Regions from separate parts of the Pedobacter jeongneungensis genome, predicted to be linked through region 1. Evidence: riboswitches for the same ligand, from Rfam matches in the RefSeq annotation. Region 1 holds a riboswitch; the other holds the start of a gene.
What was found. Region 1 has a riboswitch for fluoride ahead of ABD769_RS15495 (voltage-gated chloride channel family protein). Riboswitches for the same ligand answer to the same signal wherever they lie in the genome.
Positions count from the first base shown of each region.

Region 2: another riboswitch for fluoride. It lies ahead of ABD769_RS00380 (phosphatase PAP2 family protein); the one in region 1 lies ahead of ABD769_RS15495 (voltage-gated chloride channel family protein).

Region 1 covers NZ_BAABBY010000007.1:284,797-300,157, forward strand. Annotated here, with positions in the region: gene ABD769_RS15440 (DUF4270 domain-containing protein) at 1-147, shown strand, start outside; gene ABD769_RS15445 (single-stranded DNA-binding protein) at 352-789, opposite strand; gene mutY (A/G-specific adenine glycosylase) at 845-1,906, opposite strand; gene ABD769_RS15455 (HU family DNA-binding protein) at 2,076-2,378, shown strand; gene ABD769_RS15460 (tetratricopeptide repeat protein) at 2,390-3,268, shown strand; gene ABD769_RS15470 (Rne/Rng family ribonuclease) at 3,550-5,100, shown strand; gene radA (DNA repair protein RadA) at 5,735-7,111, shown strand; gene ABD769_RS15480 (DUF4920 domain-containing protein) at 7,443-7,907, shown strand; gene ABD769_RS15485 (branched-chain amino acid aminotransferase) at 8,117-9,181, opposite strand; gene ABD769_RS15490 (tryptophan 2,3-dioxygenase family protein) at 9,321-10,286, opposite strand; fluoride riboswitch at 10,351-10,412, shown strand; gene ABD769_RS15495 (voltage-gated chloride channel family protein) at 10,431-11,708, shown strand; gene ABD769_RS15500 (HAD-IB family phosphatase) at 11,979-13,280, opposite strand; gene ABD769_RS15505 (NAD-dependent epimerase/dehydratase family protein) at 13,280-14,242, opposite strand; gene ABD769_RS15510 (formimidoylglutamase) at 14,314-15,361, shown strand, end outside.
Region 2 covers NZ_BAABBY010000001.1:65,676-81,036, forward strand. Annotated here, with positions in the region: gene ABD769_RS00320 (beta-propeller fold lactonase family protein) at 1-280, shown strand, start outside; gene ABD769_RS00325 (YeiH family protein) at 287-1,273, opposite strand; gene ABD769_RS00330 (substrate-binding domain-containing protein) at 1,391-2,140, opposite strand; gene ABD769_RS00335 (molybdate ABC transporter substrate-binding protein) at 2,152-3,072, opposite strand; gene ABD769_RS00340 (DsrE family protein) at 3,092-3,547, opposite strand; gene ABD769_RS00345 (c-type cytochrome) at 3,567-4,652, opposite strand; gene ABD769_RS00350 (LysR family transcriptional regulator) at 4,797-5,696, shown strand; gene ABD769_RS00355 (hypothetical protein) at 5,734-6,195, shown strand; gene ABD769_RS00360 (YidH family protein) at 6,236-6,625, shown strand; gene ABD769_RS00365 (voltage-gated chloride channel family protein) at 6,786-8,078, opposite strand; gene eno (phosphopyruvate hydratase) at 8,097-9,377, opposite strand; gene ABD769_RS00375 (EamA family transporter) at 9,436-9,849, opposite strand; gene ABD769_RS00380 (phosphatase PAP2 family protein) at 9,859-10,407, opposite strand; fluoride riboswitch at 10,450-10,518, opposite strand; gene ABD769_RS25050 (four-helix bundle copper-binding protein) at 10,746-11,084, shown strand; gene ABD769_RS00390 (TolC family protein) at 12,629-14,020, shown strand; gene ABD769_RS00395 (efflux RND transporter permease subunit) at 14,028-15,361, shown strand, end outside.

The DNA of each region.
Region 1 (15,361 bases):
GACGAAGGCACTTTTCTGGCGCCAACTTCTTATAACCTTTTCCAGAATGTTCCTACGGCAACTTCTGCAGAAAGATCAATTATTGGAAGTGGTAATGCAGTCACCAATAAAATGAAACTGAATATCTATTATACCAAGATTAATTAATTTTGATATCATTGATTAAAACCTCCTGTTCTTAAAAAGAGCAGGAGGTTTTTTGTTTTACGGGAGAGAGATCTGTTTAACCGGCTTTAACTTCACTGAGGTTCTCATCTGCGTTACACTTCGCCCGAAACAACGTTAACTCAGGAGTTTAAACAAAAAGAGCCACCCTCAGGCAGCTCTCTGTATTAGATTGGTATTTTTTAATTAAAACGGAAGGTCTCCACTTTCATCCGATGGGCCAATGGTAAATTCATCTTCAATTTTCGATTCGGTATTTTGATGCGTGGGCGTAGTGGGGCTTTGTTCAAAATCACTCTTTCTGCCCAGCATGGTAAAGTTTTCGGCAACAATTTCTGTTACATATTTTTTAACCTTTTCTTTGTCTTCAAAGGATCTTGTTCTCAGCTTTCCCTCTATATACACCAATTTACCTTTTTGCAGGTATTTAGAAGCTACTTCGGCCAAACCGCGCCACAATACAATGTTATGCCACTCTGTTTGCTCTACTCTCTTACCGTCTTTGTTGTACGTTTCAGATGTAGCCAACGGAAAACTGGCTACTGTTACGCCACCGTCTAAATGCCGCACTTCAGGGTCTTTGCCTAAATGGCCTACTAAAATAACTTTGTTAATCCCAGACATAAATATTTTTGGTTAGTTGTTTCGTTTAATAAATATACTCAGCCAAGATGGTTAGTTACTCCATTTTATCACTAAAAAAGTATTCCTGTACAAAATCGTGGATTACTTTTGGCTGCGGTAACTCATCTAACTTATTTAAAGAAACCCAATTAAGTTCCTTTTGTTTATTAAAGTTAAATATATAATTTTTTAATGCAAAAAATTGAACGTGTATTATTTGGTGTGTTAATATATGTTTTTTGGCACTGATAAACTCAAAATATGCGTCGTTTCCGAAGGTGCTTTTTACCTGATCTACCAAGAGCCCGTTATCCGTATCTTCATGTGTAAGCATTTCTATGCCCGGAAAATCGTACAGATGCTGCCAGACATCGCCAGCCTGCCTTTCCCTCACCAATACCTGCCCGCCATCAAAACACACAAAATAATTGATGTAACGGTGCTTTTGCGCGGCTTTTTTTTTCTTAACCGGAAGCTCATTTACCATTTTATGGTTAAAAGCATAACAGGTTTGGTTAAGCGGACAAATGCCACAGGCAGGCGATTTAGGTTTGCATTGCATGGCCCCAAATTCCATTATAGCCTGGTTGTACAATGCCGGATCATCCCGGTAAAGCAGTTCATTAGCAAGCGCAAAAAACTCTTTTTTACCTGCCGGAGAATTAATTGCAGTAGCGATGCCGTAATACCTGGATAACACCCGGAATACATTTCCATCTACCACAGCACGTGCCTCTCCAGACGAAAAAGAGGAGATTGCAGCCGCTGTATATTCGCCAATTCCCTTTAACTTTATCAGCTCATCGTGCAGGTTTGGGAAGATTCCGTGGTAATCTTTCACCACAATCTGCGCCGTAGCATGCATATTTCTACCCCGAGAATAGTAGCCCAACCCCTGCCAAAGCTTTAAAACTTTAGCCTCGGTGGCACCGGCAAAATCACTAACAGTTGGAAAATTTTCTAAAAATTTATTGAAATAAGGAAGCCCCTGCTCTACCCTTGTTTGTTGCAATATAACCTCTGCTAACCAGATGGTATAAGCATCATTGGTATGCCTCCAGGGCAGATCTCTCTTGTTTAGCAGATACCAATTGATGAGTTCATTTTGAAATGTCATTACTGCAAATTACGGTGTATTTATCCGATTTAAAAAAAACTTGCAATCGGGTGATAAGTCTGGAGATAAAAAAATCATCTTTTATTTCCCTATCTCATTAAAAAGCAATACTTTTGCAACCCCAAAACAGTAGTAATATTAAAACACATAATATAATAAATAATAAAATATGACTAAGGCAGATATTATTTCAGAAATATCAACAAAAACCGGAATTGAGAAGGTTGATGTACAGGAAACAGTTGAGGCATTTTTCAAGGTTATCAAAACCAGCATGATTGGCGGTGAAAATGTATATGTTAGGGGCTTCGGAAGCTTTGTTGTTAAAAAGAGAGCGCAAAAAACTGCGAGAAATATCTCAAAAAACACTGCAATAATTATCCCGGAACATTTTGTTCCAAGCTTTAAACCAGCAAAAGTATTTGTTGACAAAGTAAAAAGCAATTCAAAAAAAATTAACGTAGAAGCCTAAGTCTTAAATTTATGAATAGCAGCATCAGATCAAAACAAACCATCATTATTGGAGCGATTGTATTGCTTGTTGCCTTTCTATTTACCAGAGACATTAAGGGTTTAGTAAAACCAACTGAAGAAAACGGCAAAATGCCTGCAAACGGTCCAATGGCCGGTACTGCAGCAGCTGCTTCTTCATCGGCACTAAACATCGAAACATCATCTACTGCTGCAAAAAATGTAATCAACAAAAACCTGGCTACAGATATTACGGCTTTAGAAAACACCTACAAAGGTACTAATGGTGCAGAAAAGATCGAAGTTGCAAAACAACTGGCCCAGAAATGGGATGATGTGGAGCAAATTACGCCGTCTGCCCTTTATTTAGAAATTGTTGCCCAGGGCGAACCATCAGCAAAATCGTGGTTGGCAGCTGGTAACCAGTTTATAAAAGCCTTTGAAAGTACACAAGATAGCCTGGCACAACCTGCTTTATTGCAGAAAGCCAATACATCTTACAAAAATGCATTAGAGAAAGACTCTGCAAACATTGAAGCTAAAACAGGCCTAGGTGTAACAATAGTAAACGGCTTAGGTGCACCAATGCAAGGTATTGCGATGTTGCTCGAAGTGGTGGCTAAAGAACCTAAAAATGTTAAGGCGAATATGAATTTAGGCTTATTCTCTATCAAATCAGGTCAGTTTGACAAAGCAATTCCTCGTTTTAAAACTGTAATTGCAGAAGCACCAACGCCTGAAGCTTATTTCTACTTAGGCACCGCCTTAGAAAATTTAGGCAGAAACAAAGAAGCAGTAGATGCTTATTTAGCAAGCAAAAAATTAGCGGCTAACCCAACCTTATCATCTTTTATTGATAAGAAGGTGGCTGAACTAAAGAATAAAAATTAATTAACAGATTAATAAAAACATTTAAAACTTAAAACTATGCCAAGCGGTAAAAAAAGAAAAAGACATAAAATGGCTACCCACAAACGTAAAAAACGTTTAAGAAAAAACAGACATAAGAAAAAATAGTTTCTTATTTTGATTAAGCCAGTTAAACCTCATAGTAAACACTATGAGGTTTAAACAATTATATGATTTTTTTTATTGTATATCTTTCTGGCTATATCAATGTTTTTTATTTACTATCCATTTGTTAATAGGCGAAAGCCTTAAATCTGTAGCTGTTGGTAAAAGAATTAATTATCAATTCGACTCCTGCCGGAGTTACCATAGCGTTGATTGAAGACAAACAACTTGTTGAGCTTCACAAAGAACAAATCAATAATAACTACGCCGTAGGCGATATTTATTTGGGCCGCATTAAAAAAATTATGCCGGGCCTGAATGCTGCTTTCGTGGATGTTGGTTATGAAAAAGATGCCTTTTTGCATTATTTTGATTTGGGCCCTCAGGTGCAATCTTTAATTAAGCTAACTAAGATCAAGCGTAATGGCTCGGTTACAGGCACATTATTAGATAATTTAAAGCTCGAAGCCGATATTAATAAGGCAGGCAAAATTTCTGATGTGCTCAGCAAAAACATGCTCCTACCCGTACAAATTGCCAAAGAGCCAATTTCTACTAAAGGACCACGTTTAAGTTCCGACATTTCGATTGCCGGCAGGTATGTGGTACTGGTGCCATTCTCCAATACCATATCTGTATCAAAAAAAATAAAAAGTAATACCGAACGTAATCGTTTAAAAAAGATTATCGAGAGTATTAAACCCCAAAATTTTGGGGTAATTATCAGAACCGTTTCTGAAGGCAGAGGAGTTGCCGAAATGCAGAAAGATCTTTTGGATCTGATTGCTAAATGGGAAAACTTCATTAAAAAAATACCTTCTACCGAACCTTCAAAAAGAGTTTGGGGAGAAATGGACAGATCATCAACGTTAATACGTGATATTCTGAACCCTGATTTTACAAACGTTTACGTAAGTACACCAGAGTTGTACGATGATATCCGTTCTTATGTACACGATATTTCTCCTGAAATGGAAAAAATCGTAAAACTGTACAAGCAGAAAGAACCCATCTTCGATCACTTCGGGATAGAAAAGCAGATTAAAAATGCTTTCGGAAAAACAGTAAACTTACCCGGTGGCGCCTACCTTGTTGTAGAGCATACCGAAGCACTGCACGTAATAGATGTGAACAGTGGAAACCGTACTGCCAGTAAAGAAAATCAGGAAGAGAATGCTTTACAGGTAAACAAAGAGGCGGCTAAAGAAATTGCCCGTCAACTGCGCTTGCGCGATATGGGCGGTATTGTGGTAATCGATTTTATCGATATGCACAAACCAACAAACCGTAAAATGCTATTCGATTATTTGCGTGAGCTGATGTTATTGGATAGGGCCAAACACACCATTCTGCCTCCGAGCAAATTTGGTTTGGTACAGATTACCCGGCAGCGTGTTCGTCCGGAGATGAATATTGTTACGGTAGAAAAATGTCCGGCCTGCGATGGGACCGGAGAAATTAAAGCGAGTATCGTTTTAATGGATGATATTGAGAACAACCTTAATTATATTTTAAGAGAGCAGAATGAAAAAGGCGTAACCCTTTGCGTACACCCTTACATTGAAGCTTATATTACAAAAGGCATTTTCAACCTTCAGCGCCGCTGGTTCTTTAAATATGGCCAGTGGATTAAAGTGAAGGCACAATCATCGTACTATTTAAATGAGTTTCACTTTATCTCTGCTAAAGACGAAGAGATTAAATTATAACTTAAAAACATTAACCAAAAGCCCGGATCCAAAAATCCGGGCTTTTTTGCTTTAGGTTAATCGGGATTTGCAATCCCGGCTTCCGAACTAAGGAATTTAATCCTTGGTGAATTTACAAATCCCGACCAACGGAGTTCACTATTTTTACGGGAAAAGCAGGGTTCAGCACATTTCGGGCATAGCAGTCCTGCTATCCCTCCAAGTCCTCCTCCATGTCAATTCAGTGCCGGTTTATTGGTAAAGAACCGGAGTGCGGGCTTTCCGTTCTATCAGGTTTATTTTAAAGGAGGACAAAGGCTGTAAATTTTTTTAAACTACAAACTCACATGATAAACCCGATAGAAGTGGAAATACTTTTTAATTGCAGCCACTTAAACCTTTTCAGCTTCAGGCTATAAAACAGATGCTTTGTGCCTCAGCACAACAGCATGTTGTTTAAAAAGATTGGAACAAATAGCGGGGCTGCAGTTACCGACCGGCTCACCCCCTTAAATTTTCCAATAATTCTGACATCCCATATATAAAAACCGCAGAACATAATTTTATCCTCATTAAAAATAACATTAACCCTGATTTAAACCTGTGGGGTTTATCAACAAGAAAGGTTAAATTCGTAATCTAAAATTTTAATCAATTGGCAAAATCAAAAACCGCATATTTCTGTCAGAGCTGTGGCTACGAATCGGCAAAATGGCTGGGCAAATGCCCGTCATGCAATCAATGGAATACTTTTGTTGAAGAAATTGTAGAAAAAAGCCCGGCATCAGTACCTACCTGGAAAAGTGATACCACAAGTCGAAAATTAAGCAAGCCCAGCAAGGTTGATGAAATCCAATCGTCAACTGAGCGAAGAATATTAACGGGCGATAAAGAGCTGGACCGTGTTTTGGGTGGCGGTTTGGTAGAAGGATCTTTAGTATTAATTGGCGGAGAACCGGGTATTGGTAAATCGACCTTAATGCTGCAACTGGCCTTAAATATAAAAGGGAAAAAGTTGCTGTATATTTCGGGAGAAGAAAGCGAACAGCAAATTAAAATGCGGGCCGAAAGGATTCAGGAAAACCCATCGTCTAACTGTTATATTTTAACAGAAACTTCTACACAGAATATTTTTAAACAGATCGAAATTTTGGAGCCTGAGATTTTGGTGGTCGATTCTATCCAGACTTTGCATTCTGCCCATATCGATTCTACACCAGGAAGTGTATCGCAGGTAAGAGAATGTACAGCAGAATTGCTTCGTTTTGCCAAAGAAACCGGAGTGCCTGTATTTTTGATTGGCCATATTACCAAAGACGGAGCCATTGCCGGCCCGAAAATACTCGAACACATGGTAGACACCGTTTTGCAGTTTGAAGGCGACAGACATCATGTTTACCGCATTTTGAGGTCAATTAAAAACCGTTTTGGAGCTGCAGCAGAACTTGGCATCTACGAGATGCAGGGTAGCGGTTTAAGAGAGGTTTCCAATCCGTCAGAAATTTTACTCTCACAACGTGATGAAGAATTAAGCGGCATTGCCATTGCTGCAACTTTAGAAGGCGCCAGACCAATGCTGATCGAAACCCAGGCCTTAGTGAGCCCTGCCGCTTACGGAACGCCCCAACGCTCTGCTACAGGCTTTGATACCAAGAGAATGAACATGCTTTTAGCTGTGTTAGAAAAACGCTGTGGCTTTAGATTAAGCACGCAAGACGTTTTTTTAAATATTGCCGGAGGAATCAGGGTTGAAGATCCTGCCATCGATCTGGCGGTTTTAATTGCCATTATTTCATCGCAACAGGACATTGCAGTTTCCTCAAAGAATTGTTTTGCGGCTGAAGTTGGTCTGTCAGGTGAAATAAGGGCAGTAAACCGCATTGAACAACGAATTGCTGAAGCAGATAAATTAGGTTTCGAAACGATTTATATATCCAAATACAATTTAAAAGGAATCGCAAAAGAAAAATATAATCTTGAGATTAAAGCGGTAAGTAAGATAGAAGAGGTATTTAGTCTTGTTTTCGGCTAAGCCAGATTGGGGAAAAATTTCAACATATTTTTTAGCATTGGTGATAAAGTTCCCCATTTCCACAGTCTTAATATCATACAGCCAAATCAACAAAAACATACAAACAACTGATTTCCATTGCATTACAATATAATGCAACAAGAATGATACTTTTGGATTCAGGTTTGCCTATAATATCGTGTTGTACATCATAGGATGTGATATACACGAAAATAGGGATGATTTTCCTCGTTAACGGATGTTAACGGGGATTTTTTTTGGAACACTATTTAGAAAAATTTTAAATAACTTTGAAAAAGATAACATCGGAATAATCATAAATCACTAAAAGATGAAAAAAATCATTTTAAGCCTGAGCTTTTGCCTGTTTACAGCATTTGCATTTGCACAGGCTGCTTACACCGGTCAAAAATTTGGAGAAGAAGTAAAACCTGGTGATGTAAAACCTGCCGCCAAAATGGAAGCTGCCATGGGTGATAAGAAAACTGTGGATATGAAAATTGAAGGCAAGGTAGTAGATGTGTGCAAGAAAAAAGGTTGCTGGATGACTTTGGAAATGCCAAACGGCGATCCGATGCGGGTAACTTTTAAAGATTATGCTTTCTTTATGCCAATGGATATCGTTGGAAAAAAAGTAGTTTTAGATGGCCTGGCTAAAAAACAAACCATTTCTGTTGAAACTTTACGTCATTATGCAGAAGATGCTAAAAAATCTCCTGAAGAAGTAGCAAAAATTACAGATCCTAAAAAGGAACTGGCTTTTGAAGCTAAAGGTGTGGTGATTTTGGATAAATAAAGCAGTCAGAAAGCCGAAATCTGAGGTCAGAAGCAACTATGGTTCATTCAAAAAGCGCCGTCATCTCGACCGAAACGCAGTGGAGCGGAGAGATCTATTTTGAGATAGATTTCTCGACTGCGTTGCACTCCGCTCGAAATGACGATAATAAAAAACAAAACCCCGATGCATATTCTGTATCGGGGTTCTATCTTTAATAAGGTTTCGGATTACAAAACCCAGTTCCAGCCAAATTCATCAGGCGCCAAACCGTAACGGATATCGTTTAGTTTTTTAGCAATACCATTAGAAATGTGTCTTGTTGATGGATCAGTTAATTTATAAACCTGACCATTGTAGCCCATTTCGCCAACATGTGTTACTGTAGCAGCAGTTCCCGCAGCAAAAGCTTCGGTTAAGCTACCGTTTTCAATGCCTTCAATTACCTCTTTTACAGAAACCCTACGCTCTTCAACTTCCACTCCAGCATCTTTTGCCAGTTTAATGATGGTATCGCGTGTAACGCCATCTAAAACGGTGCTGCGTACAGATGGGGTAACCAGTTTACCGTTAATTACAAAAAGCAGGTTAGCAGTTCCCGCCTCTTCAATAAACTCATGGGTTACAGAATCTGTCCAGATTAATTGATCGTAACCTTCTTTTTTAGCCTGCTCAAACGGATATAATGAACGCGCATAGTTTCCGGCAGTTTTGGCAAAACCTACACCACCTTCATCAGCACGTGTAAATTCAGTTTCAATCTTAACTTTTAATGCGCTGCTGTAATATGGACCAGTTGGGGTAGTTAATAAAGCAAATTTATAAGTATCAGATGCTTTAACTCCTAAATACGGATCCATGGCGAACATTACCGGACGGATATACAATGCATAATCTTCCTGGTTAGGTACCCATTGCTCATCAACATTGATTAAGGCAGCCAAACCCTGCATAAAAATTTCTTCGGGAATGGTTGGCATCGACATTCTTGCTGCCGATTTATTAAAACGTTCAAAGTTTTTATCGGCACGGAACACGCTGATTCTTCCATCAGGCTGGCGATAAGCTTTTAATCCTTCGAAAATTGCCTGGCCATAATGAAGTGCAGAAATTGCAGGGCTCATCGGAATCGGGCCATATGGAAGAATCTGTAAATTTTTCCATTCGCCATCTTCGTAATCGGCAGTAAACATGTGATCGGTAAAAACCTTACCGAACGGTAATTGCGAAAAATCAGTAACAGTTAAACGTGTTTCGTCTGCTTTAGTGATTTTTATATCTAATGTCTCGGTCATACTAGTTTAATTTTGAATAACTGATTTTTGAATGAGGGAATGGATTTGCATCACGCAATTCAATCATTCTCTGATTCAATCCTTAATTATTTCGCGCAAATTAGTAAAAAACAGCTTTTTTTAATAGCTTTTTATAATATTAATCTTTGTTTTTGAGTGTTTTAAGTACACTAAGCACCCAGCCCTTACCCCATTCTTCCATCTGTTCATCAGTCCATAAGAAGGGATAAAAAATTCTTTTTTGAAAACGCGGAGGCAAATATTTCTGCCAGTTGGTTCCACCGGTTGCTGCAACATCAACAGGATCTTTTTCCAAATAGCGCACGGCTGATTTATAATGCGACAATGGCCATTCTACATTTACATACAGATCCAGCTTGCGTAATTCTTCAGCAAGAGCCGTAACATCTGCTCCATTGGCTTGCAACTGTTGGTATAGTGACGAAAAATTAGTTAAAGAACGATCTTTCGCCAGCTGTAAAAATTGAGCAGCATATTTTTTAATAAACTGTTTTAAAGTTAAAGTCTGCTTGCCCGAGGCCAGTTCTGTTGCGCCGAATTTCCAGTAAATATTTTCAAATTGTTCTTCTATGGTTGCTGTGCTTAATTCTTTGCGTTTCGATTTATCTACCAAACGAATAAAATCAGTTGCACAGATTTCGATCATTCTATACTGACCGGACTGGAAACCGCTGGCAGGTAACAGCGACATACGAAACTTTAAAAACTGTTCTTTTTCCATCCCATCAACCATCACCTCAAAAGAAGTGGTTAAGGCATTAAAATAAGCATTGATCCGTTTTACGCGTGCGGTAAAAAATTCGACAGTTAAATTTTCATGTTCAGCAATCTGCGTACATTCATGCAGTGCAAGCTTAAAATAAAGCTCGGTGATCTGGTGGTACATGATGAAAATTTCTTCATCAGGAAATGGTGTTTTCGGGCTTTGGAGGCTTAATAAAGTATCTAAGTGGATATAATCCCAGTAGGTTAGGAAATCGGCATACAACAATCCGTCGAGGTAAGAAGCCATATCCTGTCCCATTGCCGTGTACTTTTCTTGTAGTTGGTTTAGTTTGTCTTTTATTTCTGGTGTGAAATCCATGGTTTGAAGTTAGCTGCACAAAGGTGATAAAGATTTTGTAACAAATGACTAAATTTTATACATTTGAAACGATGGCGATGGGGTGCCGCCAAAACCGCCAGACAGGCTGATGACTCCTACGATTTTATTTAAAATTGATTTAAAATGCCTGTTAAAAAATTAACAGAAGGATTTCTTCTGTCTGCTAAAAATTTCTTCCGCTTCGATTTTGGATTACTTTTATTAAGCACCTTAAAGTGGTTACTGATTTCTGCCCTATTGGGAGTTATTATCGGCTCTGCCTCTGCCTTGTTTCTAAGCACTTTAACCTGGGCAACCAATTACCGCGAGCAACACCTTTGGATAATTGCCTTTTTGCCCCTTGCAGGCTTAATGATTGGCCTGACCTATCATTATTGGGGAGCATCGGTGGTTAAAGGGAACAACCTTTTAATTGAAGAACTCCAATCGCCTAAAAAAGTAATCCCGATTATTATGGCACCGCTCATTTTTGCGGGCACTATTATTACCCATTTATTCGGCGGCTCGGCGGGTAGAGAAGGTACAGCAGTACAAATTGGCGGAGCATTTGCCGATCAGTTTACAAAATTATTAAAACTGAAAGCAAGGGACAGAAAAATAATCCTTATTTGTGGGATCAGTGCAGGTTTTGCCTCTGTTTTCGGCACACCATTGGCCGGAGCGGTATTTGGCCTGGAGGTTTTTATTGTCGGGAGTTTAACTTATAACGCTATCCTACCCTCTTTTATTACGGCTGTTATAGCCGATTATGCCTGTAAAGCCTGGGGTGTTGGCCATACGCATTATGCTATAGCCGCTGTACCTGAAATGGACTCGGTCAATCTATTGCTATCGTTAGGTGCCGGAATATTGTTCGGACTTACTGCAAGAAGTTTTTCTACATTAAACCATGGCTTATCAAACCTTTTTGCAAAGATTAAATATCCTCCTTTGAGACCATTTATTGGCGGTATTATTTTAATTGCAATTATTTACCTGATCGGCAATACGCGTTACATTGGCTTGGGCATTCCGGTTATTTCGGAAGCTTTTACACAACAGGAAGCTTATTATACTTTTGCCATAAAATTATTTTTAACAGCACTTACGCTAAGCGCAGGTTTTAAAGGTGGCGAAGTAACCCCGCTATTTTTTATCGGCGCCACATTGGGTAGTTTTTTAAGTTTCTTTATTCCCCTGCCTTTTGGCTTATTGGCAGGAATGGGCTTTGTTGCCGTATTTGCAGGAGCCGCGAACACGCCGTTGGCCTGTATTTTTATAGGCGTAGAACTATTTGGTACAGCATCGGGTGTCTATATTGCACTGGCTTGCGTTACCGCATATCTATTTTCGGGCCATACCGGGATTTACAGATCGCAAACCATTGGTGCGCCGAAACATTTATTATTGAGGAGGAGGTAGCGGATGGCGATTAGCGTAAAGCGTTTGCGGGGTGTCTCTGCGGTATTATAAATCAGTGGGAAACCAAGATTTAAAAGTCTCCCGCAGATTTTGCTGATCGACGCAGCGTTAATTCCGTCATCTCGACTGAAGCGCAGCGAAATGGAGAGATCTATCTTGCATAAAGACCCTTAAACAAGTTCAGGGTGACGATTTGCTGGAGAGATCTATCTCAAGACAGATCTCTCGACTACGTTGCCACTCCGCTCGAGATGACGTTAACTACGGGAACTAATACAGCACCCTAAACTTTATCGTTTGTTCGATCTTTTTAAGCGATTTAAACAGCTGTTTATCATAATGTGCATTAATATCGGTAATGGCGTAGCCTATTTCAGGGTTAGTCATTAAAAACTGGCTCACAATATTGATATCGTGTTTAGCAAAAACTGTATTGATTTTCGCCATGATACCCGGAACGTTTTTATGGATATGGATCAGGCGGTGCGATTTCTCAATTTTTGGCAGTTGTAAGTTTGGGAAATTGCTGCTCAAATATGTTGCGCCGGTATTCATAAAATCAGCAACCCTTTTAGGGATAAAATCGATATTTCGCGGATTATTTTTCGGATCATCAAAAACCACAATACCCTGTTTGGTACAAAGGTTCAGGTCTATTTTATTTTTAGCATAGCCTAAATAACCGATGGTTTTCAACTTGGCAGCATTTTTTAACTGCTCTTTATCTATTTTCTCGCCATCGGCCAAAAGGATAATGCCAACATCTTTTACATATTTCTCTTCGAACGAGGTTTTATGACGGATAGATAAACCATCGTTTTTAAGAATAGAAATGGTTAAAGGGTCAACCTCACCAATTACCAGACAGAGAATCCTGTTTTTGGGATAAGAAATTGCACGGGGCAGATCGTTCACATATAAAAACTCATCGAAACTTGGCGTAACATGATCTGCTTTCGAAACAATGCTTTCGCGGGCAATATTTTCTGTAAAAGCAAAAAATTTATTAATGATACCACTTTCACGCAGCTGGAAATCAGAATAGCCATCACCAATCCCGAATAATTCGCCTTCCAGTTTTAAATGCTGGAGTAATTTTACTTTTCCGCCTTCTTCACTCAGGGGGTTGGCATGGTCGTAATCGATAATTTTACCATCGCCCGTGGTTACAAAGGTATTGGCGTAAATATTCTCCTTCTTAATATGGTACTGGCTTACTACAGGCGTAATAAACTCTTTAAATCCGCCCGAAACGATCAAAACTTCATCTGCGTGTTTTTTAAAAAACTCGGCATTACGCGAAAAAGAAGTAGATACTTTCTTTTTTAAATGCTTGATAAGTTGTTTCAAATGATCTTCGTTTGCTTCGAGCAGTTTAACGCGTTGTGCTAAACTTTCGGAGAAGGAAAGTTTCCCTTCCATGGCAAAATTGGTATAATCTTCAATTTTTTGGAAAATCGCTTCTTTATCTGGGTGGTTCCTGAGCGAAATCCTTGCAAGTTCATCGAGTGCTTCTACCTGGGTAAAGGTACTATCAAAATCGATGATGTAATAGGCTTTTTGTTTGGGCATTATCTTAAATGTTGGGTAATTTCTCTTATACTTTCGGCAACAGGTTTAAAAACTATACCGGTTTCCGATTTTACTTTATCATTGTTATAATAACTTAAGGTTACGCTACTTTTTGCGGCATCTTTGGTGATGGAAGGCTCTTTTCCGGTAAATATAGATGCAAATTTTAAGGCTCGCCAGGCGATACCAAGCATCCATGGCTTCGCTTCTTTGGTGGGGGCCTTAACTCCAAAACCTTGTGCAATTTCGCCGAATAAATCTTTATAATGATAATCGTCAGCTGAAATAATATAACGTTCTCCCGAAACTTCAGCATCCATTAATATAATCATTGCCTTGGCTACATCTTCTACATCAACAAAACCCGATGCGCCGTCAGTATAAAACGGGAAACCGCCTTTTACCAATTTAAAAATCGCTCCGCTTCCTTCAAAACCTGCATTTTTTCCGATTATTACCGATGGATTAACGATAATAGCATCTAATCCTTCCGTTATGCCCCGCCAAACCTCCATTTCGCCCTCATATTTGGATAATCCGTAGGCATGCGCTTTTGAATCATACTCCCAAAAGTCTTTTTCATTAATTTTCTGACCTTTTTTAGCATTGCCAAGCGCAGCAACCGAACTTACATGCAACAACCGGCAGTTATTTTCAGCACAAAGGTTTACAATGTTCGAAGTTCCCTCAATGTTTACATGAAAAAGCTGTTTTTTATCTTTAGCGCTTAATGATACAAATGCGGCGCAATGGTACACTTTGGTAATCCCCTCAAATGCATCTTCTAAAGCTGATGGCTCATTAATATCAGCCACAAACCATTCGATTAGGGAGACATTTTGAATGAGGGCAGGAATTTTGGATTTCTCCCGCCTTAGCGCCCGTACCGCTAAACCTTTATCAGTTAACTGTTTAATTAATTCAGATCCTAAAAATCCAGTTCCTCCGGTTACCAGTATCATTTTATTTTTTTCGGGCTATATGTGGAAATACGCATTCAAAAATAGATATTTGAGCCGAGAGTTTTAAATATATGTCATTAACGGATTTCTTTTCCCCCATTAACCCCGATAGTTTTACGCCTAAGCAAGGATTTTTTACAAGTCAGCTGGGTTTAAAAGCACATATCTACACAGAATCGTTTCCTGATTTTGAGGAAAATACTTATGATCTAGCCATTTTTGGGGTGCTTGACGGAAGAGGTGCGGTTAATAATGAAGGTACTGCCCTGGCTCCGGATTATTTCAGGGAGAAATTTTACAAACTCAACGAAGGCGCTTTTAACAGCAGGATTGTAGATTTAGGGAATATCAAACACGGCGCAACCATTGCTGATACGTATATCGCCATTAAAATGGTGGTTTCTGAACTGATTAAAAAAGACATTATTCCTATTATTATTGGCGGCGGACAGGATTTAACCTACGGCCAGTACCTCGGTTATGAAGATTTAGAGCAGAAAGTAGACCTGGTTGTTATTGATAACCAGTTTGATATCGGCGACGATGACCATGAAGGTATTGCTACCCGATCGGATTGTTACCTGAACAAGATTTTTCTGCACCAGCCCAATTACCTCTTCAACTTTAGCAATGTAGGTTACCAGACTTATTTTGTAAACCAGGAAAGTTTGAGCGTAATGGATAAGTTATATTTCGATGTGCACCGTTTGGGCGAGTTTGCACAGGATATTACGTTAACAGAACCCATTATCCGAAATGCAAATATGATCAGTTTTGATATGGGTGCCATCCGCTCTGCTGATGCTGCTGCAAATGCCAATACTACGCCAAACGGTTTTGATGGTGAAGAAGCCTGCCGCATTGTGCGTTATGCAGGCATGAACGATAAACTAACCTCAATTGGGTTTTACGAATTTAATCCGGCTTATGACAACAACGGACAAACCGCTTTCTTACTGGCACAAATGGTATGGTATTTTGTAGAAGGTTTTTATGCCCGTAAAAAAGATTTTCCGTTAACACCGAAATCGCAGTTTATGATTTACCGCACGAGCTTAAAGGATGGTTCGGGAGAAATGATGTTTGTAAAAAGTAAAAAATCAGACCGTTGGTGGATGC
Region 2 (15,361 bases), on a different contig from region 1:
AGGCATGCTAAACGTAAGAAGCGTAGGCTTGACTGATCTTGTCCAACAGGACTTTAAAAAACTCGAGCCAAATACTTCGTATACTTTAGCGTTAACCAACTCCTCAAATGATACGTTTAACGCAGATTATGTCATCAATTCTTTTAAGACCGATGAAAAAGGAGCTTTTAGCGGTCAATCCTCGGGGATAATTAAGAGTGTAGGAACAGGTGGCGCCGATTATAAACATGTGGTTCTTATTGATGATCTTTCAAAAAAGCTGGTGATGATCAGTAACTAATGTATTTTAAACCAAAGATATAACTGCCCATAATGCAGCACTTGAAATTACTATCCATAAAATTACGCCTTGTAACAGTGGCATTATCCCCACTGCTTTCAAGATAGTAAATGAGAGTCCGCTTCCTATCAGGAACAAGGTTAAAGTTAAGCCTGCTTTTGCTAATGCTACAAAGTAGGGCGCAAAAGGCTTAATAAAAGGTAAGTAGGTGTTGGCGATCATTGCCAGGATAAATAGCCCTATAAAATAGGGTATACTAACTTTGCTATTGTTGCTTTTGAACAGGAAAGATGTACCAAACGCTACGGGAACAATCCATAGTGCTCTGGCTAACTTAACAGTTGTGGCTATCTGTAGTGCTTGTTCACCATATTTACTGGCTGCCCCAACAACAGAACTGGTATCGTGAATAGCAATGGCACACCACATACCAAATTGTGACTGTGACAAGTTAAGCGCATGTCCGATAGCGGGGAAAAGAAATAAGGCCACCGAGTTGAGTATAAAAACAGTACCCATTGCAACGGAGATCTGTTTTTCTTCTGCGTTCATTACAGGCGACAATGCAGCAATAGCACTTCCACCACAGATCGCCGTTCCAGCTGATATCAAAAAAGATGTTTTACGTTCTATTTTAAATACTTTTCCCAGGATAAAACCAATGATAAGCACTCCGAAAATAGAAACTACGGTAAACAGTACGCCTTCTTTTCCTGCTTTCATTGCACTGAATACATTCATTCCAAATCCTAGCCCGACAACAGAAATTTTTAGCAGCAGGTTTGTGGCCTTGTGATTTAAATGCAGATAGGGATGTTCCATTAGTTGCGCCAATACTAATCCTAGCAATAAGGCTAAAGGAGGCGACATAAATGGAAAGAGGCACAGCAAAACTGCCAGGATGAAGATAATTTTACGGGTGTTTAAATTTAAGTTTAGCAGGTTACCCGCCTTTATTTTAGAAGAATTTGAATTGTCTTTGATTTGTGTCATAATTTTGATTGTCTTTATTTTCTAATTCAAAGATCCATAACTAATAAACCCCGATCAAATCATTAAAACTTATCTTCCATAACTTCATGTTATAGAAGATAAGTTTTTAGACATTATTTATTCCCAACCCCATTTTTTGAAAATGAGATGTCCTTTATCGGATTGCATAAACTTGATAAAATCCTCAGTTTCCGACTTATGCGTACCAGTGCTACCCCTCACTACAGGTGTACCTCTATAGACTGTTTGTGTAACAGGAATCCTAACCATTGAGGTGAGGTCTGGTAAACGGTTATGCCAGGAGCCAAATGTTATCCAGGCATCATATTGAGGATCATTTTTCCATGCAGCAATACCCAATGCCGAATTTGCAAATGTACCTGCTATACGCTGCTGTATGTTTGCAATCAGATCTTGTCGACCTGCCAAATCTTCCCAAAGCCCCATTTGCCCAGCCCCATTCACATCAAGAATTTTCACACCTGGTTTACAGAGATCGCCCAGATTTTTGATGTTTTTAGGATTGCCGGGCCGTACCAGGATCGCTGCCGCACGTTTATATAACTCTGTCCGAGAGTTCGCCACTATCATGTTTGGGTGGTCAGACATGAATTTTGAAAGCATGTATTCTGCTCCTCCAAAGAACAGATCTGCATGTTTCATTGCATCCGGCATCCATTCATTATCTGGCCCGGCAGTGACTTTAATTACGATATCATGCTGCTTTCCAAAAACCTTCGCACATTCATTGATCGGTCCGAGCGGCCCACCGGGACCATAGACATATAAAGTATCGTTTGGGATTTGTGCATTCCCAATGGTCACTACAGCAACGACTGACAATATGGTTAAAAATATATTTTTCATTGTGTTTATGTTTAAGGTAAATCAAAACCAAACTTTTTGTAGATGGCAGCAGCCTGCGGACTGATCAAAAAATCCATAAAATCTTTTGCAGCGGCCGGATGTGGCGCATCTTTTAACTGTCCCGCTATATATTGCGCATGGATATTCTCTTTTTCAGGAATTTCAATGAGCTCAACAGGATGGCCAATCATTTTCTGATAGTAGGCCTCAGTATACCATACTGGAGCGGCGTCACTTTCGTTGTATAGGATCCTCATTGGTGATTGGCGATGATGGATCATGGTAAGATAAGTAGTCTTATCTTTAACTTTATCTTCCATGATGGTAGATTTTAATGTTTCCCCTCCAGCTTTCACATAGGCTTCTTCAATACGTTTACCGATCCCTTCATTCTCTGGATTGGGCATACTGATCCTCAGCTCTTTATTTGCTAAATCTTTGAGTGACTTCAATGCCTTCGGATTTCCCTTTTGGACCATGATTGCCAACCTGTTTCTAGCATATAAAGTCGTTTTGCTAAACCATTCAGGGGTCATGTCTATCCGGTTCTTACCAGCTGTATAAACATCCGGCTTTAAGGTAATTCTCATGTTGCCCACCACAATGCTACCGGTTTTTATTTGTTGGGCTAAAATGCCTGGGGGAAGCGTTTCGGCAAATACCCGCTGATAATGTGGATATGACTTTTTAAAGGCTGCAATTAATTCGTCAATGCACATAAACTGGTTACCGGCAAAGAAAACCACCAGTTGGGGATCATTAATGTCTCCAAAAAGATCAGGCACATTGTCTACTCCAGGTACTGTGAACTGAACTTTACTTTCAGGTGGAGTATTCCAGGGCGGATCAAAGCGATGATCCTGGGCCTTAACATTTCCACAAAGCAATAAAAATGCAACTGTGGCTAAAAAGGTGTGATTTATATATTTCATGATTTTCTAATTATTTGGTTTAAGGATGTACAACTGCCCATCCCTGATATTGACGGATGATGATTTCACCATTGCCGCTGGGTACATAACTGATAAAATCAAATAAGGTATTTTTTTCGATTTTCCTTTCTCTGACGGTATTTTCACATTGTGCAAGAATTACTCCTCTGGATTGCAGTTCTAACAATGTTTTTTCAAAAGATCCGTTCTTCTGGTAAACAGCTACGCCATCTCCAAAGGCAATAAGTTCTGCATTGATTTTCCCTTTTAACCTGGGATCGTCGAGTGCATTTTTTAGGTTTCGAAGTGTTCCTGCAATCTTTTTCTCATCACCGTTATTGATTACATACAGTGCCTTATAATTTTTCAGGGTGGCTTTTGCCCCTGTAAAATTAGCAGGTGTAGCTTGGGCAAAAGTGGCCGAGGTTGCTGCGATCAGCAAAAATAATGTACAGATTAAGGTTATTTTTTTCATGATTTTAGATTTTGATGATTTATTTAGTTGTTAGTTTTACTTGTTTTTCGGAGGTTACAATTGGTGCAAATGGACCATACTTATGTTGATTTTCAGAAAATTTGTCGGCATATGGTCCGTATGGCGCATCAAAAGGTTTTTTTAACAAATCAGGGTAATCTTTTCCCTGATCTTTATGTGGTCTTGGCTGTGAGTTCACAAAAGCAGCGAGATCCCAGGCCTCCTCATCACTTAACCGCGCATCTCCATATCTGGCACCATATGGCATATTGTTCTTTACGAACCCCGCAAAGTTACTGAGTCTATACATCCCTGCGCCATCATTGTAGCTGTGTTTGCCCCATAATGGCGGATAAACATAAGTTAGTTTGTCTTCATCGAGTATTCCCTCACCATTTGCACCATGACAACTTTGACATTTACTGGTATATAAAATCGCTCCATGTTTGACATTCGCTGCCCTATCCAGGAATTTTAATTTTTCGGTTCCCGTTCCAAACACTTTCTCCCCTTTTTTTACACCTGTTCCAAGCCATTTCATATAAGCCAGCATTGCCTGTATCTCTTTACTAGATTCGTCTGGTACTTTGCCTGCAAGACTTCGATTGAAGCACTCTGCAATACGTGCCGATGCAGGTTCAACCTTTCCTGATCTGCCACTCATTTTAGGAAAACTGGAAATAAAACCAGCATAATTATTTCCGAACAGTTTGGTTCCACCCTCGAGGTGACAATTCTGACAATTCATACCATTTGTAATACGGGCTATGGATCCATTTGGCCCAAAATATTTGCTCGTATGTGCTATTAATTCTTTGCCATACCTGATCATCTGGCCGTACTTGGTGTCCGCCGGAATCGTATTTTCATCAGGCGCTTTCCAGGCATCAGCAGGTACAACCTGGCTTTTGACGTTAACAGCAGCTATACCGGTTTCCACATCCTGTTTGGTTTTTGCTGTCACTACATCTGGCTGCCCATTAAAAAATAAAGTGCAGATGAAAATGGTTCCACAAGCAACAAATAGAAACGCAATGATAGCCGTTGTCCTGGCTGTATATATAAGTGCTTGTCTGATTTCTTTTTCTGTTGATTCCTTATTCATAACCAATATTTTTCTGTTACAAATGTGCATTTATTCTACTCATCAGAAAAAGCATAAAAAGTTATTGATGATAACGTAAGGTTATGATGTCAGTACCCGTTGAAACAAATTGTTTGTATCTTAGGTTATCTACTAAAACCGTGTATGATAGATTTCCGTTTGCAAGTATTTTATGCTGTCGCTAAAAGGCTGAATTTTACAAAGGCCTCGGCAGAGTTATTTATCAGTCAGCCTGCTGTAACCAAACACATTAAAGAATTAGAGCAGGAGTTCAAAATGTCATTATTTGAACGCAGTGGAAACAAAAAAATCAGCCTCACCCCAGCCGGCGAATTATTGTTGCATTACGCAGAACAGATTTTTGGAACTTACCGGGAACTGGAATATGATATGAATCTACTTACTAAACAGCATAAAGGAATATTGAGGATTGGTGCCAGCAGTACTGTGGCACAATATATCATTCCACCTGTATTGGCACAGTTTCACAATAAGTTTAAGGATATACAAATTCAACTGGTTACCGGAAACACAGAAGATGTAGAGCAGCGTTTGATTGCTAAGGAAATAGATTTTGGAATCATTGAAGGCATCTCCCGGAACCCACAGATTAAATACGAACAATATCTAAAAGACGAGCTGGTGCTGGTGTGTTCTGGTCACAATTATGCCATGAAAAAGGAAATGATCAAACCGAATGAGTTGAAGGATTATGATTTATTACTTCGTGAACCTGGTTCTGGTACACTAGATGTTATTGCATATGCTTTAAAAGCACACCAGATAAAGGTGGGGGACTTAAATATAGAAATGCAGTTAGGTAGTACCGAAAGCATTAAATCCTATTTGATTCACAGCAAATGCCTGGCTTTTTTATCTATCCACTCCATATTGAAAGAGCTCAAGAATAATGAATGCCGCATCATAGATATCAAGGATATGGTTATCGAAAGGCCGTTTCATTTCATTCAGCTTCATGGTCAGCAGGACGCTCTGGCGGAACTATTTATGCGCTTCGCTAAAAGCTACAACTATAATGTATAGTGTTACCGAAATTTCGAGGCAATATCAGCCAGCTAAAGTGCTGCTGCTCTTTGTTTCTGAAGCTCCTGGAGGTGACGATAAACATTTTTACCTGGGAAATACTAATCTGTTTCGAACAATTTATCTTGCATTTAGTGAGGTATTTGGCGATTTTAAATCTGTAGAAGATTTTTTGCAGTTCTTTAAAGGCACGGGATGCTTTTTGGAACATCTAACTTGTACACCTATTGATAAATCGTCAGTTAAAATCAGAAAAAACCAGAGGCAGGGGGGAATAGAGCAATTAGCTCATAAAATCAGAACATATCAACCCCGATTAATCATGATCCTAATGAAAAGCATTGAACAAGAGGTTAAAGAATCTATTGACCTATCAGGCTTATCGTTTATCGAAGAAATTGCAGTTACCTGCTATCCTGCCGGCACTGAATCAAACAGGCTTACTTGCATCCGGGATACCAGGGTTATCATCTCCAAACTGGCATCGATATTGACATAACATGCAAATATATTGCTGTAATATACCGATACAGAACAAGATGAAAATTCAAGATCAGGAAAACACCAAACAGCATGCAGGAGACCATTTGGCTAATGAAAGAACATTTTTGGCCTGGATCAGAACCAGTATTGGTATCATGGGATTTGGCTTCGTGGTGATGAAATTCTCGCTATTTATCAAGCAGATCAGTGCCGCACTGGGGAGTAAAGTGCCCCTGCACCAAACCGGAGATTCCCGCATTATCGGGATTTTTCTAGTTGCCCTGGGAGCAATTACTATCATTTGTTCTTACTTAAGATATAATTCAACGAAAGAACAATTGAATCAGGGGGTGTATTACCATTCAACACTTTTTGTTAAAGTTTTAACCGCTTTAGTTTTCATAGCTAGTATACTTTTACTGCTCTACCTTATTAAAACAACATAGGCAGTTAAATCATCTGTACTTGATGCTTTAGAAAAGAGAGGAAGGAAAGCGGTCGATATAGCGTTGCTTTTTGATATAAATTGCTGATTGCATTGGTCAAGGATCTTATAAAAATTTCACCTCTTTATGATAATCCACAGGAACAGGATAAGTCAATATTTTATGTTCCCGTAAATATTTTGGGTACCGCAATACGCTGTGAAGAATATATACCTGAATGGCCACTGAAAAAATAGGCTGTAAAACAGGCTACCGCAAAAAACATGGTGTATTCACTACCAAAAAGTTCTATACCCATAATCGTACAGGCAAGGGGTGTATTCGTTGCACCAGCAAAAACAGCAATAAATCCAAGGGCAGCAAACAAACTAACTGGAGCATTTAATAAGGTCGAAAGTGCATTGCCTAATGTTGCGCCAATATAAAACAAAGGCGTTACCTCACCACCTTTAAATCCAGTTCCTAATGTTAAAGTTGTGTAAATGGTCTTCCATAACCAGCTCCAAGTATCTGCTCCACCAGGCTGAAAAGCAGAGGGAATTGTAACGGCTCCTTGGTATTCGCTATCCACGCCCAAACTTAAGTAATCCGGTTTCCCGATGGCGTAAGTCAAGCCTATAATAATCAGACCACCGATAACAGGAATAAGCCACTGGATCTTACATACTTTAGAAAAAAAGGCCTTGATCTCATGCACCATTACAGCAAACAGGTAGCTGGCCAGACCAAACAATGTGGATGCTAGAATAACCTTACTAAGCAGGAGTAGGTTTACCGGCAGGTATTCAGATAGAAAGTAGGCACTTTTCTCTATGTGATCGATGTGATAAGCGGTATGATGGATGCCCCAGGCAGAGACAGTAAGATCACCAAGCACGCTGGCAATTAATGCGGGAAGTAAAGCCTTGTACTCTATTCTTCCAATGGCCAGAACTTCCATTGCAAATATGGCACCGGTGAGCGGTGTTCCGAACACCGCCCCAAACCCGGCTGCAATTCCCGCGGTAAGGAGCATCTTGGTGTCTACCTCATTTAGCTTAAACCAGCGGCTAAACATTCCTGCGATGCTTCCTCCGATTTGTACCGCGGTTCCCTCTCTTCCAGCCGATCCGCCAAACAAATGGGTAATCACTGTAGTTATTAAGATTACTGGCGCCATCTGCCTGGGCACTCCACCACCCGGCCTATGGATTTCATCCATGATCAGGTTATTTCCTTTTTCTGAGGACCTACCAACTGACTGATAAATCAGGTGGATCACAATACCTGCTAAAGGTAGCAGAAAAATGAGACAGGTATGCTGAAAGCGAAAGTGAATGGCCCAGCCTAGCAGCCAAAGGAACAAGGCAACCATACTTCCTATTGCAATGGCAACAGGAAGTATAAGCAGCGTCCATCGAACCGCATATTTAAAAACCGAAAGGTGTTCAAATAAAAATTTATTATGTTTCATTGTAGGTTAGCGGCTGATTTATAATTTTTTATAAAAAGTATTGATTCCTGCAAATGATGCCCTATCACCAAGTTCTTCTTCTATCCGAAGCAACTGGTTAAATTTAGATACCCTTTCAGAGCGGCAGCCACTTCCTGTTTTGATGTGCCCCGCACCGGTAGCGACAACCAGATCCGCAATTGTCGTGTCTTCAGTTTCACCACTGCGGTGAGAAATAAAGCAATTGTAACCGTTTTTTTGGGCTAGTTCTACGGCCTTTAGCGTTTCGGAAACTGTACCGATCTGGTTCAATTTAATCAGTACGCTGTTTGCAATGCCCTGGTCGATTCCCTGCTGGATAATACTCGGGTTGGTGCAGAATATATCATCTCCAACCAATTCCACTTTGTCTCCCAAAAGGCTGGTCAGCTTTTTCCATCCCTCCCAATCGTTTTCGCCCAACCCGTCTTCCAACAGGATAATTGGGTACTCTTTTAACCATCCTTCCCAAAAGCCAATCATTTCATCTGTTGTGATCCGTTCTTTAGAACTTTTATAAAATTCATATTTTCCATTATTCCACATTTCGCTGGTCGCTGGGTCAAGACAAAGGGAAATATCCTTGCCTGGAGCAAAACCGGCAATATGTATCGCTTCCATGATGATTTGGACGGCTTCCTCATTAGAACTCAGATTTGGCGCAAACCCACCTTCGTCACCAACTCCGGTATAATAGCCTTTCGCTTTTAGCAGACTTCTCAGGGAATGAAAAACAGCTTCGCCCATACGGATACTTTCCTTAAACGAGGGGGCGTTATGAGGGGCAATCATAAATTCCTGAAAATCGATGTTGTTATCAGAATGCCTTCCCCCATTAATGACATTCATGCACGGTACGGGCATTACGTAACCTTCCCTTTCCACTAGCTGCCTATACAAGGGAATCCCTTTTGCAACGGCCGAAGCCCGGGCGAAGGCGATTGAGGCCGCAAGCATCGCATTTGCGCCGAGCCTTGATTTATTCTCGGTTCCATCCAGACCAATTATATGATCATCGAAGGCCTGCTGACCCTCAAAGGATAAGCCGGTGACTGATTTGCCGACTTCGACGTTAATCCCTTTTACTGCTTTTTCCACGCCTTTACCATTATAGCGCTCTGGATCACCATCTCTAAGCTCTACGGCTTCTTTTTCACCCGTACTTGCCCCGGATGGAGAAATACCCCTTGCTGTTGTTCCGTTAAGAGTGACTTCTACTTCTACTGTCGGATTGCCCCTGGAATCCAAAATTTCACGGGCATGAATTTTAGTTAATTTCATAGTTTTTTGTTTTATATTGATTTTTAGTATTTCGGTTGCTTACAAATAATTGAGTTTCTCAAAAGATCAAAACCAGTGTTCCCCCAATGATCAGCAGGGCACCAAAGAATACTTTCAGGGTAAGAGCTTCTTTCAGGAACACCATTGCAAGTATAATAGTTAGGGCAACACTCAACTTATCAACAGGGGCGACCTGGGACACTTTCCCGATCTGCAAAGCCTTGTAGTAGAATATCCAGGACAAGCCGGTGGCAAGGCCAGATAAAAAAAGAAATAGCAGGTTATGCTTTGACAGTTCCGTAATTCCTTTAAGTTCGCCTCTGGCCATTACGATCCCCCAGGCTACAATCAGTATTACCACCGTTCGTATGGCAGTAGCCAAATCAGAATTGACATTGGTTACGCCGACTTTTGCAAAGATGGCCGTAAGGGAAGCAAAGAAAGCTGATAATAGCGCGTAGATCCACCACATAGTTTTATGTTAATTTTCCGTTATTGAATAATTCCAAAGTAATGAGTACAAGAACCGTTGCTCCGGCAATGATCCGGTAAATGCCGAACCAGCGGAAAGAATGCTTTTGAAGATAGGTGATGAAAGAGCGGATGGCCATCCATACATCCCACCCGCACCTGCTTTACTTAAATGAATGATCGTAGTTAGATTCGGTTCATGGGAAGGGCGTAGACGCTTAACGGTGTTTTTAATCAGTCCTGAAGCAATCTGATCTGCACTAGCAACTAGTAGCGCAATGGTAATAAGAACCTGCCAAATTTTTTTGCAGAAATTCTGGAAGAGGCAATAAATAATGAAGGCATAAAAAGGAAGCCAAAAACGCTTATCACTGGCCCAGTACATGATCGTATCCCAGAATGCATTATGGTGCTGATTTATCCACAAGAACCATTCAGTTTCAACCGGCAGGACCATTGCTAACACTGATCTCACTTTGGCAGACAGACAAAGTAAGACAAGCGCAATTAAGATAGCTGCCAGCAATAAGAGTTGAGAATTTATTTTTAATTTTTTCACCTACAATACTTTGACCGGCAGATTTTATTACCTGCTGGAATTTCTATTGTAGGCGCCATCAGCTTTTGAAAAAAGCGGTTGAATCGGAAGGACACCATTTCCGTATTGCAAATATAATACTAATAAAATGATGTGCAAAATCTTAAAGTAGGTGTTGAGAATTTAATTTATCACTATTCCTCCTTATTTGAATACGAGAACCAGTTTCTTATTCTTCTACCGTTTAAACAAGCATCATATCACGGGATTAAAGCTTTTCTTAAACAAAATGAAACCGCCTGGAAATAACCATGTTATCTATATAGGAATTTTTTTTATAACCCTAAAAAATTAAAGTTATGGGATACCATGAATGGAAAAACTGTATTGATGCATGCTTAAAGTGTGCTTCAATTTGCAATCATTGTGCAAGTTCATGCACTCAGGAAGAAGACGTGAAAATGATGGCGCGGTGTATTGAGCTTGATATGCAATGTGCAGCCATCTGCTACTCTGCCGCTCAATTGATGAGTATGGGTAGCTCTTTTGCTCAAGACATTTGCCGTATTTGCGCAGATATTTGCCAGCAATGCGGAGATGAGTGTAGTAATCATCATACCCAGCATTGTCAGGAATGTGCAGATGCTTGTAAGGCTTGTGCGGAAGAATGCAGAAGAATGACAGGAGTAGCTGCTTAAGATGCCAATCACCGTGAGCATTAATTGATTAAGGGCAGCATTCTAGTTGCCCTTTCATTTTTATAAATAGGCAAATTTATTCCATTCATTTTATTTTCATTATTCCCTCATTATTTGATATTTACCAAGGTTTGAGGTTGTTCTTGGTATGTCCTTTCTCTAGCCTTAAAAAAATGGGTTTTTTAGGATATGATTCTCATAAACTCATTCCATTATTCAAATAAGAATTTCAGTTTTTGATGATGAGTACTTGATAATTCGAATTCTATGAAAATGAAGGCTAGATGCGAGTTGAGGAATGCATTAAATAATGCATGAACTTTCAATTCCCGCTTCATCAAATTATTTCAAAAAACAAAAAATACAAATTTCATTTCAATGGCGGTGTTAAATCAATCACGTTGTTAAACCGAGGGTATGTACCTTCTAAATTAAATGCAAGCTACATGGCATTTGCGCATAATTGTAAAAAAATTTAGACCAAACGGATTTCCCCCCGTTTATCCTATAATTGAATAATATTCAAGCTGATCGATGTTCGCAATTGAAACTAATCCACATGCTTATTTGGCTAATTAGATAGCAGTTTATGGAGTTCAACACTGATGTCTAGACAATTGGTGTTTTATAAATAGTTGCGGTATATCTTAATTTTAGGGAAAATTCTAAAAAGTTCGAACCGAAAAATTCAATTTAATCTATTGTAAGTGACTTATTTTCAAGTTCTTAATGTTTAAAAAATAAGAGGCATACTTTTTAGATGCCTCATATTGCCACTTAGTAGGGTCAACCCGCGGAAGTTCGACCCTTTTTGAGCATTGTGAAGCTGTGGTTAATTTTGATAAAGTTTTGAACAACAAGATGGAGGGACAGTATAGGAAAAAGAAATTATTCGATGACAATCGAAAGTAGGGTGAGAAATATCGTAACCTAATATTTGTTGATATTTTGTAACGGTTTTGTTGCGGTTTATCCTCTCATCTTTTTAGATTAATGCAGATTTTAGCGCCTATATATTTAGGTTGTTAAATTTGAAGGGTTTGAAAGTTAAGCAGGTACCAAATTGCTCTATAATTGGAGTCGTCTTGCTGTACCTGATTATCTCTTTGGGCAATATCTTTTTTTTATCCAACCTCTCCCTTTTAGAGTCCGCCCGGGGAATAAAATCAGCTGCGCAGTACAAAGGTAGCTTTTCTCCGCTTGGAAAGGATTCAAAAATTACCAGACAATTTAAGTGTATCCTTGATGAACGCAAGAAAACCGTGCTTCCTGTTTTGGAAGCTTTTCTTATCGGCGTCATCTTATTTTTGGGGCTTTCGCTTTTAGCCTCTAACCTAAACAGGTATTTTCTTGAGATCAGATACAGGATTGCCGGATCAGTCCCAATTTATATTTCCAACCAGGTCTTTCGGATCTGAGATTTATCTCAATTTTCTTTTATTGACAGGTCCTTCAAATGATGAAGTGACGACGGCCGGTTAATCACCGTGTTTCCTGTCCAAGACGTCCGTCAAATCTTTTTCCTTAAATTTTAATTTAAAGACATGATCCGTATTAAACAGATTTTCTGTTTGTTCCCACTTTTATATATGGGGCTGGAAAGCCATGCCCAAACCTCCCCAAAGCCCATCGGGATCGTTGATCTGATCGATCACGTGACCGCTTTTTCACCTTCACTGGCCGCTGATTCAGCAACAGTTGATATACGTGCCGCCCAGTTAAGAGAGACCGCGGCGAATGCCCTTCCAAATCTGAAGCTTAATTATCAGGCAGATCTGGGCTCAAACAATAATGTTGCAGGGCCATACATGGCCTTTGGTATTGTTCCTTCCAATTCCAGAGGTGTTAGGACTGAAAGCACTACCAAGGCTACACTTACTAATCTTGGTATTGTCTCCCTTGATTGGGAGGTCTATAATTTTGGTGCCTATAAAGCTCAGAATGCAGTCGCCAAATCAGAACTTGTCGTTGAACGATCCAAGTTTGCCCAGCGCCGATACCAGACAAGGGCCATCGCTATTGATGATTACCTGAGTCTACTAAAGCTTCAGGACATGCTATCCATTCAAGCAAGCAATATCAGTCGCAATGAGCAGATCAACCGTTCGATTTTATCCCTTGCCAGAAGCGGTGTGCGTCCGGGTGTGGATACCAGTATCGCAGGGGCCGAACTCTCCAAATCAAGATTGAACTATATTGAAATGGACAATACCTACAGACAGGTTCAGCTCGACATTGCAGCAATCAGCGGGCTAAATCCGGAAAGTATTGTCGCTGACAGTACGATCCTGGATCGGCTAAAATCGCTTGAGGTAAACCTATCGGTAAAGTTGACCGACAGTTCAAGCCATCCGCTGCTTGATTTCTACAAAAGCAATTATCTAAGCAGCGTTGAGAAGGAAAACCTGGTCAAAAAAGCCTATAATCCAAAGGTAAGCCTGCAAGCTGCTGCCTGGTCAAGGGGATCAAGCATTGATGCCAATGATAATTTCAACAGTCTCTCGAATGGCTTGGAATGGCAACGGGAAAATTACCTCGTGGGCGTAGGGATCAGTTATAACTTATTTGATCTGCGCAGGCGTCAGTTGAAGCTTAGGACCCAAAAGGCCAGTAGCAATTTTTACTTAAAGGAACTACAGCAGGAGCGGCTAATGTTATCAAATGCCGCCCTTCAGGCAGGCCTTGAGATCAGTACCGCGCATAAAAGACTCGATGAAATACCAAACCAGCTAAAGGCAGCGGCCGCAGGGTATCGCCAGAAGCTCTCGCTTTATAAGAACGGGCTGACCGACATCATTGAGCTCAATGCAGCCCTGACCATCCTTTACCGTGCAGAAACCGATTTTGTCAACGCAAAATATCTGTACATCCGGGCGCTTTTTCAAAAGGCTATCGCCACCAACCAAGTAGATTCACTGTTAAACACATTAAAATAATAAAGATATGTCAATGGTTACCTCGGCCCTGAAAAAGCCGATTACAACAGTGGTGATCACCGCGAGTTTACTGCTCTTTGCAGTTCTCAGTGCGCTGAAGATCCCAATAGATATTTTCCCCCAGCTTAATTCGCCGACAATATATGTTATTGAATCCTACGGAGGTATGTCTCCACAACAGATGGAGGGCTTCTTCTCCACTCGTCTACAGGATCAGTTTCTTTATGTTAATGGCGTTAAGAATATTACCGCCAAAAACATTCAGGGTTTGACGATGCTAAAGCTGAGTTTTTATGAAAGCACCAATATGGCAGAGGCTTCTGCCCAGGTTGCCTTGCAGGTTAACCGGGCCATGAAGTTCTTCCCTCCAGGCGCTTTGCCTCCGCAGGTGGTCCGCTTTGATGCCTCTTCACTGCCAGTAGGCCAGCTTGTACTCTCGGCCAAATCCCGCAGTCTGAAAGAAATCTATGATATGGCGGCAACGCGTATCAGGCCCATGTTTTCCTCTGTCGCAGGGCTTTCAGCGCCACCGCCATTCGGTGCCAATTCCCGCTCGATTACCATTAGTGTAGATCCGAGCAAATTAAGGAGTTATAATCTGACTCCGGACGAGGTGGTAGGGGCTTTATCCAAGTTCAATGTCATGTCTCCTTCGGGAAATCTAAGGTTGGACAATACCATGATGGTGACCTCTATGAACTCCCTGGTTAAAACGGTCGATGAATTCAACAACATTCCAATAGCTACAAAAAACGGCGTTTCAATATTGGTAAGGGATGTGGCAAGGGTTGCCGATGCAGCGGATGTTACCGTGGATTATGCATTGATCAACGGGAAACGGTCTGTGTATATTCCTGTGGTCAAAACAGCAGACGCCTCGACTTGGTCAGTGGTAAAGTCCTTAAAGGCCAAAATCCCCGAAATGCAGAGCCTCTTGCCGGACGATGTCCACATCTCTTATGAATTTGACCAGTCTGTTGCCGTTATCAACTCGGTAAAAAGCCTGATCACTGAAGGTGGTCTTGGTGCACTATTAACGGGCCTAATGGTGTTGCTATTCCTGCGTGATCTGCGAAGCAGTCTTATCGTGGTGATCACCATTCCGGTATCGATTTTAATTGGGGTGCTTTTACTAGGCATGTTCGGTCAGACCATAAATATCATGACCTTGAGCGGTCTGGCACTTGCAATAGGGATCCTGGTCGATCAGGCAACGGTGACGATCGAAAATATCCATCAGCACCTGGAAATGGGCAAGCCCAAACGCGAAGCCATTTACGATGCCTGTGAAGAAATCGCATTCCCGCTGCTGCTCATCCTGCTGTGTATTCTGGCAGTATT